DNA from 2 places in the Paraburkholderia phytofirmans OLGA172 genome. Region 1 is predicted to be linked to the other one. Evidence: riboswitches for the same ligand, from Rfam matches in the RefSeq annotation. Region 1 holds a riboswitch; the other holds the start of a gene.
What was found. Region 1 has a riboswitch for thiamine pyrophosphate ahead of thiC (phosphomethylpyrimidine synthase ThiC). Riboswitches for the same ligand answer to the same signal wherever they lie in the genome.
Positions count from the first base shown of each region.

Region 2: it holds a riboswitch for thiamine pyrophosphate, as region 1 does, so the genes downstream of both, AYM40_RS18680 (FAD-dependent oxidoreductase) here and thiC (phosphomethylpyrimidine synthase ThiC) in region 1, are expected to answer to the same signal.

Region 1 covers NZ_CP014578.1:3,131,136-3,136,765, reverse strand. The annotation lists gene thiC (phosphomethylpyrimidine synthase ThiC) at 1-1,560, opposite strand, end outside; TPP riboswitch at 1,837-1,955, opposite strand; gene AYM40_RS13710 (GreA/GreB family elongation factor) at 2,110-2,520, opposite strand; gene AYM40_RS13705 (DUF1223 domain-containing protein) at 2,983-3,825, shown strand; gene AYM40_RS13700 (cytochrome b/b6 domain-containing protein) at 3,871-4,509, shown strand; gene AYM40_RS13695 (molybdopterin-dependent oxidoreductase) at 4,552-5,355, shown strand; gene AYM40_RS13690 (pentapeptide MXKDX repeat protein) at 5,480-5,630, shown strand, end outside.
Region 2 covers NZ_CP014578.1:4,236,444-4,242,073, reverse strand. The annotation lists gene AYM40_RS18690 (glutamate synthase subunit beta) at 1-67, shown strand, start outside; gene AYM40_RS18685 (ABC transporter ATP-binding protein/permease) at 368-2,119, opposite strand; TPP riboswitch at 2,486-2,609, shown strand; gene AYM40_RS18680 (FAD-dependent oxidoreductase) at 2,839-3,969, shown strand; gene thiS (sulfur carrier protein ThiS) at 4,059-4,256, shown strand; gene AYM40_RS18670 (thiazole synthase) at 4,296-5,111, shown strand; gene thiE (thiamine phosphate synthase) at 5,108-5,630, shown strand, end outside.

The DNA of each region.
Region 1 (5,630 bases):
CTTGACGTCGTCCTTGTTCGGCAGACCCAGGTGTTCCTTCGGCGTGACGTAGCAGAGCATTGCCGTGCCGAACCAGCCGATCATCGCCGCGCCGATGCCCGACGTGATGTGGTCGTAGCCCGGAGCGATATCGGTCGTCAACGGTCCCAGCGTGTAGAACGGTGCTTCGTCACACCATTCCAGCTGCAGGTCCATGTTCTCCTTGATCAACTGCATCGGCACGTGGCCCGGACCTTCGATCATCGTCTGCACGTCATGCTTCCACGCGATCTGCGTGAGTTCGCCGAGCGTCTTCAACTCGCCGAGTTGTGCTTCGTCGTTGGCATCGTAGATCGAGCCGGGACGCAGGCCGTCGCCAAGCGAGAAGGCCACGTCGTACGCCTTCATGATTTCGCAGATGTCCTCGAAGTGCTCGTACAGGAAGCTTTCCTTGTGGTGAGCCAGGCACCACTTCGCCATGATCGAGCCGCCGCGCGAGACGATACCGGTCATGCGCCTGGCCGTCAGCGGCACGTATTGCAGACGCACGCCCGCGTGAATCGTGAAGTAGTCGACGCCTTGTTCGGCCTGTTCGATCAGCGTGTCGCGGAAGATTTCCCACGTCAGGTCTTCCGCCTTGCCGTTGACCTTCTCCAAAGCCTGATAGATCGGCACCGTGCCGATCGGCACCGGCGAATTGCGGATGATCCACTCGCGCGTTTCGTGAATGTGCTTGCCGGTGGACAGATCCATCACCGTGTCGCCGCCCCAGCGGATCGCCCACGTCATCTTGTCGACTTCTTCGCCGATGGAGGAGGTCACCGCCGAGTTGCCGATGTTCGCGTTCACCTTCACGAGGAAATTTCGGCCGATGATCATCGGCTCGCTTTCCGGGTGGTTGATGTTGTTCGGGATGATCGCGCGGCCGCGGGCGACTTCTTCGCGCACGAATTCCGCGGTGATTTCCTTCAGACCGTCCGGACCGAAAGCGCTCGCACCGAATGCCTGGCCCGGATGCTGGCGGCCCATCATCGCGGCGAGTTTTTCGCCGTTCGGACCGCTCGTCTTCAGGCTTTCCAGATACGCGGCGCGTTGCTGGTTCTCGCGAATCGCGATGTATTCCATTTCCGGCGTGATGATGCCGCGACGCGCGTAGTGCATCTGCGAGACGTTCTTGCCGGCGATCGCGCGGCGCGGCGTGCGGTGCAGGCCCTGGAAGCGCAGATCGGCGGTGGCGGTATCGGCGGCGCGTTCGCGGCTGAAGTCGCTCGACAGGCCCGTCAGCGCTTCGGTGTCGCCGCGCTCTTCGATCCAGGCTTGACGCAGCGCGGGCAGACCGGCGCGGATGTCGATTTTGGCTTCCGGATCGGAGTACGGTCCCGATGTATCGTAGACATAGACCGGCGGATTCTTCTCGCCGCCGAAACTATCCGGCGTATCCGCCTGGGATATTTCGCGCATCGGCACGCGAATATCGGGGCGCGAGCCAGTCACGTAGACCTTGCGGGAATTCGGCAGCGGCGCGACAGCGGCGGCATCGACGTGGGCGTCGGCGGAAAGGAACTTCGGGTTGGCGTTCATGCGGATCTCCTCTGTCGACCGGAGTTGGCGCGTTAGCGCCTTACTCCGGTCCCATGCAACTTGTTGCGGTCGACGAGAGTGGGTGCCTTAGCTGTCGACAGGAGTTAGCACTTCAGCTGTCGGCTAGAGTTGGCGCTTTAGCGCTTACTCTAGCCCCATGCAAAGCACTTACTCCGGTCCCATGCAAAGCACGCACTCCGGTCCCATGTGTGGGGCCGCTAAGCAGGAGACGAGACGGAAGTTGGCGGATTCGCGAGGGATGAAACAGTAGGTCAGGTGCGAAATCCGTACGCTTCCCTGCGCTGGCATTATCCAGATCAGGTTCAAAGGGTATTTCTCACCCACGCAACACGGACCTCCGACCTCCGTGCGACGCAGGACCCCCGCGTTAGCAGCGCACACGATACACCGCCCGGGCGGTGCTTGGCAACCCGTCTTGAAAAAGTCAGATGTCGGAGATAACGCCCGTCAGCTACGCACTATTCTTATTGTGATAGGGCTGCCGGGGATGGTGCGGCGCAGCAGTTCCGCGTCGCGAATGTGCTGCGCTTACAGCGTGAAATCGTCGGCGGCTTCGGGCTGGAACAGGATCTTTTCGAGCTTCAGCACTTTTTCCGTGCCGCTCGGCGGTGTGAAGCGAATGCGTTCGCCGCGTTTGGCGCCGAGCAGCGCAAGGCCGACCGGCGAAAACACGTTCAGGCGGCCGTGCGCGAAGTCCGCGTTGGGCGGATAGACAACGATCCAGGTCATCTGCTCGCCGCTGGTTTCGTCGACCAGGGTGGCTTGCGAATTCATCGTGACGATATTCGCCGGGATGTCGCGCGATTCGACGATCACAGCGCGTTCGAGGACGTCGTCGAGCATGTCTTGCAATTTGGCGTCGGCGCCGGGCGCGGCTGCGTGCTTTTCAAGACGGGCGACGTCGAGTTCGGTGAGGTAACAGGGTTTCGTCTTTTTCATGATGGGTTCTCCATTTCGATCTGCATGTAAGGGGACTGCGTGCGGATGAGATCGGCCCGGAGCCCGACGACGCGGCTCCGGCAAAGGAAGGAGCAACGTCAGATCGGGCGCCGGGCGGCGAGAAGCGGGAGCGTTCGGGACGGTTGGCCGGCGTGAGGCGGGGCAATGTCCGCGCGTGCGCAACCGGTTGCGCGGCGGGGGCGCAAGCGGGTGAGGGCACGGGAGAACGGAAAGCGCATCGGGGTAGCCGGCAGATAACGGAAGGTGTTGGGGGCGCGCCGGACAGAAAGCTTGACCGACGCAATCGAAAGGTGAATGTTAGCACGGCCCGGGTGTCTCCTTAATCGTTCATGGAACGGTCGAGACCCTAGGCGAACATCCCAAGCCAGAATAAAAATCAGAATAGGCTGTCATAAGTGACCTCGTGGTCCGACAAACGTGCAGATCCTGATGGAGCACGCCATGCAAACCGCACGAACCCGCTACGCGAACCGGTATGCCACCCGCTACCTCACCCGCGTAATCGCGCTGGCCGTAGCGCTCGCGATCCTCTCGGCCAGCGGTCTGGCAAGCGCAGCCGCTGCCGTATGCGCGTCGCACAGCCCATCCCACCGCGTAGCGCTAGTAGAGCTGTACAGCAGCGAAGGCTGCAGCAGTTGCCCGCCCGCCGACAACTGGCTGAGCCAGTGGAAAAACAGCGGCGCAACCCAAAGCATCGTGCCGTTGGCCCTGCATGTGGACTACTGGAATAGCCTCGGCTGGACCGACCGTTTCTCGCAGCATCGCTTTACCGAACGTCAGCAAACCCTCACCGACCTCTCCGGCGGCCACACCATCTACACGCCTGAGGTCTTCGTATCGGGCCGCGAACTGCGCAGCTGGTCGCAACGCGACAGTTTTCAGAGCCGTGTCGGCCAGGTCGTCGCCGAACCCGCTCGGGCGAACGTGGCGCTTGAACTGAAACACGAGGCGAAGGGTGCCTTCAATGTCGATGCGCAATTCACCAGCAAGGCGGCGGACGCAACGGGCTCACTGAATGCCTACGTCGCGGTCTACCAGAACGCGTTGAACTCGCAGGTCAGAGCCGGGGAAAACAGCGGCGCAATGCTGCATCACGAACGCGTCGTGCGGCAATGGATCGGCCCGGTGCCGCTCGTTGCCGGTAACGCGCAAATCCGCCGCGATATCCGCATCGACGATGCCGATGCCAACGCGCCGGCTGACACCTTCGGCGTCGTCGCTTTCGTCGAAAACGCCGCGACCGGCGAGGTGTTGCAAGTGGGCGAACTGGCCGCCTGCAATTGATCGCGCGACGCCCCCCGCAGCGCCCCCATTCAATCGGAGATTCTCATGGCAACGCCTCATGCTCTCAGCGAAACCGCTCCGCCCGCCACGCCGAAGAGCGGCACGATTCATCCGGTGTGGGTGCGCGTCACGCATTGGCTCAACGCACTCGCAGCCATCCTGATGATGCTGTCCGGCTGGCGCATCTACGACGCGTCGCCGATCTTCAAAAGCTTTACGTTCCCCACGGCGATCACGCTCGGCGGCTGGCTCGGCGGCGCGCTGCAATGGCACTTCGCGGCGATGTGGCTGCTGGTCTTCAACGGCCTGCTGTATCTCGCCCTGAACCTGATCAGCGGGCGCTTCGTGCGCAAGTTTCTGCCCCTCTCGCCGCGCGCCGTGCTGCACGACTTCGTCGCCGCGCTGACCGGCAAGCTCTCGCACGCCGATCTGCGCGTCTACAACGCGGTGCAGAAATTCGCTTACGTGTTCGTCGTCTGCGATCTGATCGTGCTGGTGCTCTCGGGCCTCGCGATCTGGAAATCCGTGCAGTTTCCGCTGCTGCGCGAGTTGATGGGCGGCTACGACAACGCACGCGTCGTCCATTTCTGCGCCATGTCACTGATGGCAGCGTTCATCGCCGTGCATCTGGTGATGGTGGCCCTCGTGCCGCGTTCGCTGCTGGCGATGCTGCGCGGACGCTAAACCGCTGATCCACGGAAACGCAAAGCTTAAGGACATCGAATCATGACCACGCCCGATACACAACCCGGTCGAAAGCTCGCCCCTAGGCCTGACAATCAGCTTGACCGCGAATCGATCCTGATCGATGCACGGCGCGAACTCGCGATGCCGTCGCGGCGCCTGTTCGGCAAGCGGCTCCTGACGCTCGGCGGCCTGTCGATGCTGACCGGCTGCTCGCTCACCGACAACGATTCGGTCAACGCATTCCTGACGGCCGTATCGCGTCTGAACGACCGCGCGCAGGCCGCACTGTTCGATCCGAAACAACTCGCGCCGACCTACACCGAAGCGCAGATCACGCGGCCGTTTCCATTCAATGCGTTCTACGGCATCGAGGACGTGCCCGATGTCGACGCCTCCGACTACAAGCTGAAGATCAGCGGCCTCGTCACCGGTCAGCGTGTCTGGACCTTGCCCGAGTTGTACGCGCTGCCGCATGCCGAGCAGATCACGCGGCACATCTGCGTGGAAGGGTGGAGCGCGATTGGCCGCTGGGGTGGCACGCCGTTTGCCGATTTTCTGCGGCGCATCGGCGCGGACACGAGCGCGAAGTACGTCGGCTTCAAATGCGCCGACGACTACTACGAAAGCATCGACATGCCGACCGCGCTGCATCCGCAAACGCTGCTCACGTTCTCGTACGACGGCGAGCGCCTGCCCGCGAAATACGGCTTTCCGATGAAGCTGCGCATGCCGACCAAGCTCGGCTACAAGAATCCGAAGCACATCGTCGAGATGTTCGTCACCAACACGTTCCCCGGCGGCTATTGGGTCGACCAGGGCTACAACTGGTTCGGAGGCTCCTGACGCGCGCGGGTCGGCGCTTGCACAGACGGATGCGCGACCCCGGGCGGCAGAAGCTTCGGAAATACCCCGGCATCACCTGGAAGCCGGTTTAGATTCACCATCCATAACGAAACGGAGTCATCCCATGAAAAAGTTCGCAATCGCAGCAATGGCCGTCGCCCTCCTGACCAGCGGCGGCGCCGCGTTCGCTCAGGCAAGCGGCGCAATGTCCAACGATGCGATGTCGAAGGACACGATGTCGAAGGATTCGATGTCCAAAGACACCATGTCGAAGG
Region 2 (5,630 bases), 1.1 Mb from region 1:
TGAAGGCCGTCAGTGCGCACGTTCGGTCGACGCATTCCTGATGGGTCATTCGGAACTGCCGCGCTAATGTCGCCGGCTGGTTTCCGCCGGATGGCGTAGAAACCGGCTAATGCTTGCAGGACGAGGTGGAGACGACAAAGCGGTATATAAGCGGTACATAAGCAGTACACCAAAGCGGTAAAAAACAAAGCCGGGCACCTGAGAAGGTGACCCGGCTTTTCATTTTTGCGACGTGCAGAGCCCTGTCTATGCGTTGGGTCGCGAGTGACGCCCCGCGCCAGGCCGCGAAGTCATTGCGTCTTTTCCGATAGCGGCTCAACGTCAGCCCGTCGAGATAGATCTCCGGCGCTCGCGTTGTTCATGCAGTTCAAGCGGCAATCGCTTCGCCCGAGCGCTCGACGTCGAGCGTTTCGCCATGGAACGCCGCCAGCGATTCGCGATGCGCAACGCTGACGATCGCCGCCTTCGGCAGCCGCTCAGTGAACAGGTGATAGAGACGCGCTTCGTTTTCCGCATCGAGCGCGCTGGTCGCTTCGTCGAGGAACAGATAGTCCGGCTTGTGCAGCAGCACGCGGGCGCCGGCGAGACGCTGTTGTTCACCCGGCGAGAGAACGCGCGTCCAGTGTCCCGATTCCTGCAGGCGGTCGGCGTACTCCGACAGGTGGCAGGTGACGAGCGCTTCGCGGCATTCTTCGTCGGTGTAGGTGTCCGCAGCGGACGGATAGGTGAGCGCGGCTTTCAACGTGCCGATCGGCATGTAGCTGACCTGCGGGATGAACATCATGCGCGCGTTGACCGGTGCGTCGATCGAGCCGTCGCCGAACGGCCACAAGCCGGCGAGCGCACGCATCAGCGTGCTCTTGCCGGAGCCGGACGGACCGCGCACCAGCCAGCGCGAGCCCGGCGTGATTGCGATATCGCGGATGCGCGACAGTGGGTTGCCGTTCGGCAGCGCAAGCTGGAGGCCATCGGTCGAGAGCTTGTCTTCGTCGACGAAATGCAGGTTGATGCCGCCATGCGCGGTGGCGGGCGACACCGATTCCTTCAGACGCGGCGCATGCACGACACGGCTGAATTCACGCAACCGGTTCACGGTAGCGCGCCACTCGACCAGGGTGCCGTAACTGTTGATGAACCACGAAAACGAATCGCTGACGGTGCCGAATGCGCTCGAAATCTGCATCAGCACGCCGAACGTGAACGCGCCCGCGAAGTAACGAGGCGCCGCCACCACCAGCGGAAAGATGATCGCGATCTGACCATAGAAGCTCAGCACGAAGGTGAGCCGCTTGGTGTACTTCATCACCTGCCACCAGTTGTCGCGGATGCGGCCGAACAGCGAGTGGGTGTTCTTCTTCTCGGTCTCCATGCCGTCGTAGAAGGCAATCTGCTCGGCGTTTTCACGCAGACGGATCAAGCCGAAACGGAAATCCGCCTCGACTTTCTGCGCCTGGTAATTGATCGACACGAGCGGATGGCCGACTTTCTGGATGATTACCGAGCCGACTACCGCGTAAAGCGCCGCGGCCCACACCATGTAGCCTGGAATCTGCACCGGCATGCCGCCGAGCGAAACGGTCAGCGCACCGGCCAGCGACCACAGGATCGTGATGAACGAGACCAGCGTGACGACCGTGGACAGCAGATCGAGCGTCAGCGAGAGCGTGGTGGTGGCGAACGATTGCAGGTCGTCGCTGATCCGCTGGTCGGGATTGTCGGCGAGCCGGTCGCGTTCGATCCTGTAGAAGGCGCTGTCGTGCAGCCACTCGTTGAGATACCGCGTGGTCAGCCACTGGCGCCAGCGGAAGCCGAGCATCTGGCGCAGATAGCGGCCGTACACGGCAAGGATGATGAAGCCGAACGCGAGCCCCGAAAACACCATCAGCAGGTGCGGAAAGTCGTGCACGTTCTTGGTCTGCAGCGCGTTGTAGAAGTCGGCGCTCCAGCGATTCAGGCGCACGTTGATCCACACGACGAGCAGATTCATCACGATGATCGCGACGAGCAGCCCCCACGCCGTCTTTCGTTCTTCGGAGACCCAGTAAGGTTTGATCAGGCTCCAGGCGGAGACTTTTTCGTCCGGCGGCAGCACGGGGCTGGAAGCGGTATTCAGTGTCATGAGCATCCTGGTGAAGTGCTGGCCCGTGCCGGGCTGGCCTCAGTCGGGCCGGCCCCACGGCGGGTTTGCGGTGCGTACCCCGGGCGTCGTGCTCGACGAACGCACGTCCGGGCGGGCGCCCGATTCTGGCGCGAAGCCCTTAAGTGAAAATTAATTTCCGCTCAGAGGTGTCGCCTCGATGCCGCCGTCGCGCGGGTGGCGAAGCTTGCAGCCCGCGCCTGGCTCCTGCGGCATCCGATTTTGGCATTGTGCCAGAGCGCCGCCCCCGGCCGTATTGATGAATCGAAGGATGGTGCCGGGTCAAATGCGCGCGACTGCGCAGGCCATTGGTTTGCGGGCGCCGCGCCTTTTATGGTCTAATGACCTTCGACGAAACAGGGGTGCTTTGCCCACAGGCTGCGTGATTCTCACGCAACGGCGGCAAGGCTGAGAGAGACCCTTTGCACCCGATCCGGGTAATACCGGCGCGGGAAGTTTCCGGAAGCAGCCAATCTTCCATTCCCCGCCGGGCGGCGTCCGTCATTGGACTCGCGTATTGCCCGGCCGGCCTCACCCGCCGGTTTCGTCCTGGGTACGTGCGTTTTTGTGCCGTACGGAAAGGATTCGATGACCGCCTATTCTTCATACAAGTGCTTTGCTCCGCGCCACGCCCTCGTCGGCTGTGTCGGTGCGCCGCGCTGTTTTAGCCTTGCTTGCCGTTGCGACTCGGAGTGGGCGCGATGAACCGTTCAGCTCAACCTGATTTCGCCGTGCTCGGCGGCGGGCTGTGCGGACGCCTGGTCGCGTGGCGTCTCGCCGGCCAAGGGTATCGCGTGGCGCTCTATGAGCGTGGCGATGCCGCGGGCTCGCAAGCCGCAGCCTGGGTCGCCGCCGCCATGCTGGCGCCGCTGGCCGAAGCCGCCAGTGCTGAATTGCTGATCACGCGTCTTGGCGCGAGCTCGCTCGACACCTGGCCGCAAGTGCTGGCCGAATTGCCCGAACCGGTGTTCTTCCAGCGCAATGGCACGCTCGTCGTGTGGCATCACGCCGACCGGACCGAAGCGCCGTTGTTCGAACGCCGTGTGCGCTCGAACGCGCCTGCCGAATTGCTCGACGGCGGCTTCGTCCCGCTTGTGGGTCCCCAGATCGGCGCCGCCGAGCCCGCGTTGGCGGGCCGCTTCAATCAGGGCTGGCTGCTGCCGCGCGAAGGTCAGCTGGATAACCGTCAGGTGCTGGCCGCGCTCGCTGCGGGCCTTGCCCAGCGCGGAGTCGAAACGCACTGGAACACGCCGGTCGACGATCACGCGCTGCCACCCGCGCGCATCACGATCGATTGCCGGGGTTTGGGCGCAAAGCCCGTGCTGCCCACATTGCGCGGTATCCGCGGCGAAGTCGCACGCGTGCACGCGCCCGGTATCAAGCTGACGCGGCCGGTGCGCCTGCTGCATCCGCGCTATCCGCTGTATATCGCGCCGAAGCAGGACGATCTCTACGTGATCGGCGCCACCGAAGTAGAAGGCGAAGACATGTCGCCGGTCAGCGTACGCTCCGCGCTCGAACTGCTGAGCGCGGCGTTTTCCGTGCACCCCGGCTTCGGCGAAGCACGCATCCTCGAACTGAATTCGCAGTGCCGCCCGACTTTGCCGGACCACCGTCCGGCCTTGCTGTGGGATGGCGCGCAGACACTGCGCGTGAACGGCCTGTACCGGCACGGCTACATGATCGTGCCCGAAGTCGCCGATGAAGCCGTGCGCTTCGCCGCGGCGCTGCTCGACGGCCGTATCGGCGACGCCGATGCCTTCGCCGACTGGCAAAGTGCCGCGCGCTGGAGCGAGCTGTTTCAACTGGATTCCACGCGGGAGCCGGCATGAGCGTTGCGCGCCTGCGGATGAAATAACCGCAGGCAATCAAGCGCGCGCCGCGTCGCTTCCTGCCATCGATTGAACCGTATTCGAACACCATGGACATTCATATCAATCAGAAGTCGTTGTCGCTGCCCGAAGGCGCGACTGTTGCCGATGCGCTCGCCGCGTTCGGCGCGCGTCCGCCGTTCGCGGTCGCGTTGAACGGCGATTTCGTTGCACGCACCCAGCATGCGGCGCGCGCGCTGCAGCCGGGCGACAAGCTCGATGTCGTGCAACCCGTGGCCGGCGGCTAAGCCCCGCGCCACGCATTGCCGGAGACCAGGACTATGCAAATGACTTTCCCCCAAACCGCCGACGCGCTCACGCTCTACGGCCAAACCTTCGCGAGCCGCGTGCTGCTCGGCACCTCGCGCTATCCGTCGCTGCAATCGCTATCCGATTCGATCGACGCGGCGCGGCCCGGCATGGTGACGGTCGCGCTGCGCCGGCAAATGAACGAAGGCGGCGCCGAAGCCGGTTTCTTCGATTTGCTCAAGCGCCACGGCGTCCCGCTGTTGCCCAATACCGCCGGCTGCCTGACCGTCGGCGAGGCGGTGACGACCGCGCATATGGCACGTGAAATCTTCGAAACCGAGTGGATCAAGCTCGAACTGATCGGCGACGACTACACGCTGCAGCCCGACCCGGTCGGTTTGATCGAAGCGGCTGCACAGCTGATCAAGGACGGTTTCAAGGTCCTGCCGTATTGCACCGAAGATCTCGTGATCGGCCGCCGTCTGCTCGATGCGGGGTGCGAGGCACTGATGCCCTGGGGCGCACCGATCGGCACCGGCAAGGGCGTCATCAATCCGTACGGCCTGCGCGTGTTGCGTGAACGCCTGCCGGATGTGCCGCTGATCGTCGACGCGGGCCTCGGCGTGCCGTCGCACGCGGCGCAAGTAATGGAGTGGGGCTTCGACGGCGTGCTGCTAAACACCGCGGTTTCGCAGGCGACCCATCCCGATGCGATGGCGCGCGCCTTTGCGCTGGGCGTCGAAGCGGGCCGCCAGGCTTTTCTGGCGGGGCCGATGGCCGAGCGCGAAAGCGCGCACGCGAGCACGCCGGTGGTCGGCATGCCGTTCTGGCATCAAGACGGGAGCGCCGCATGACGCAAGCTTTGCCTTTGACTGGCCGCGACCTCTTCTGGCCGCCTGCCGACGAACTCACCGAAGCCGCCGAGCGGATCCGCTCCCGCCTGGGCGAGTGGCCGCCGACGCATGCGCCGTGGCGCATCTGCCTGACCGCGCCGGACGAGCCGAACGGTGGGGACCTGATCGTCGTCGCCGACGCGCAGCAGCATGGCGAGCAGGTGGCGCGCCGGCAGGTGCAAGGCGCCGGCGTGATCGTTGCCGCCGAGAATGCGGCGACGCTGCATCTGGGCGGCGAGAAATACAGTCTGGAAGGTCATCTGGCGGAAGACTGGATTCCCGCGCTGGCGGCGTTTCTGGACTGCGGTTTCGATCCGCATGACGCGCTGGTGCTGGCTCTGGCCTGGCGCGACGGCGACGAAACCAAAGCGGACGACGCATTTCCGGCGAATATCGCGCATTTCCCGCGCCTCGCCTGCTTGCCGGCCGCGCCGGCACAGGCGTTCGCGCGTTGTCCCGACCGGCTCGGTCTGTATCCGG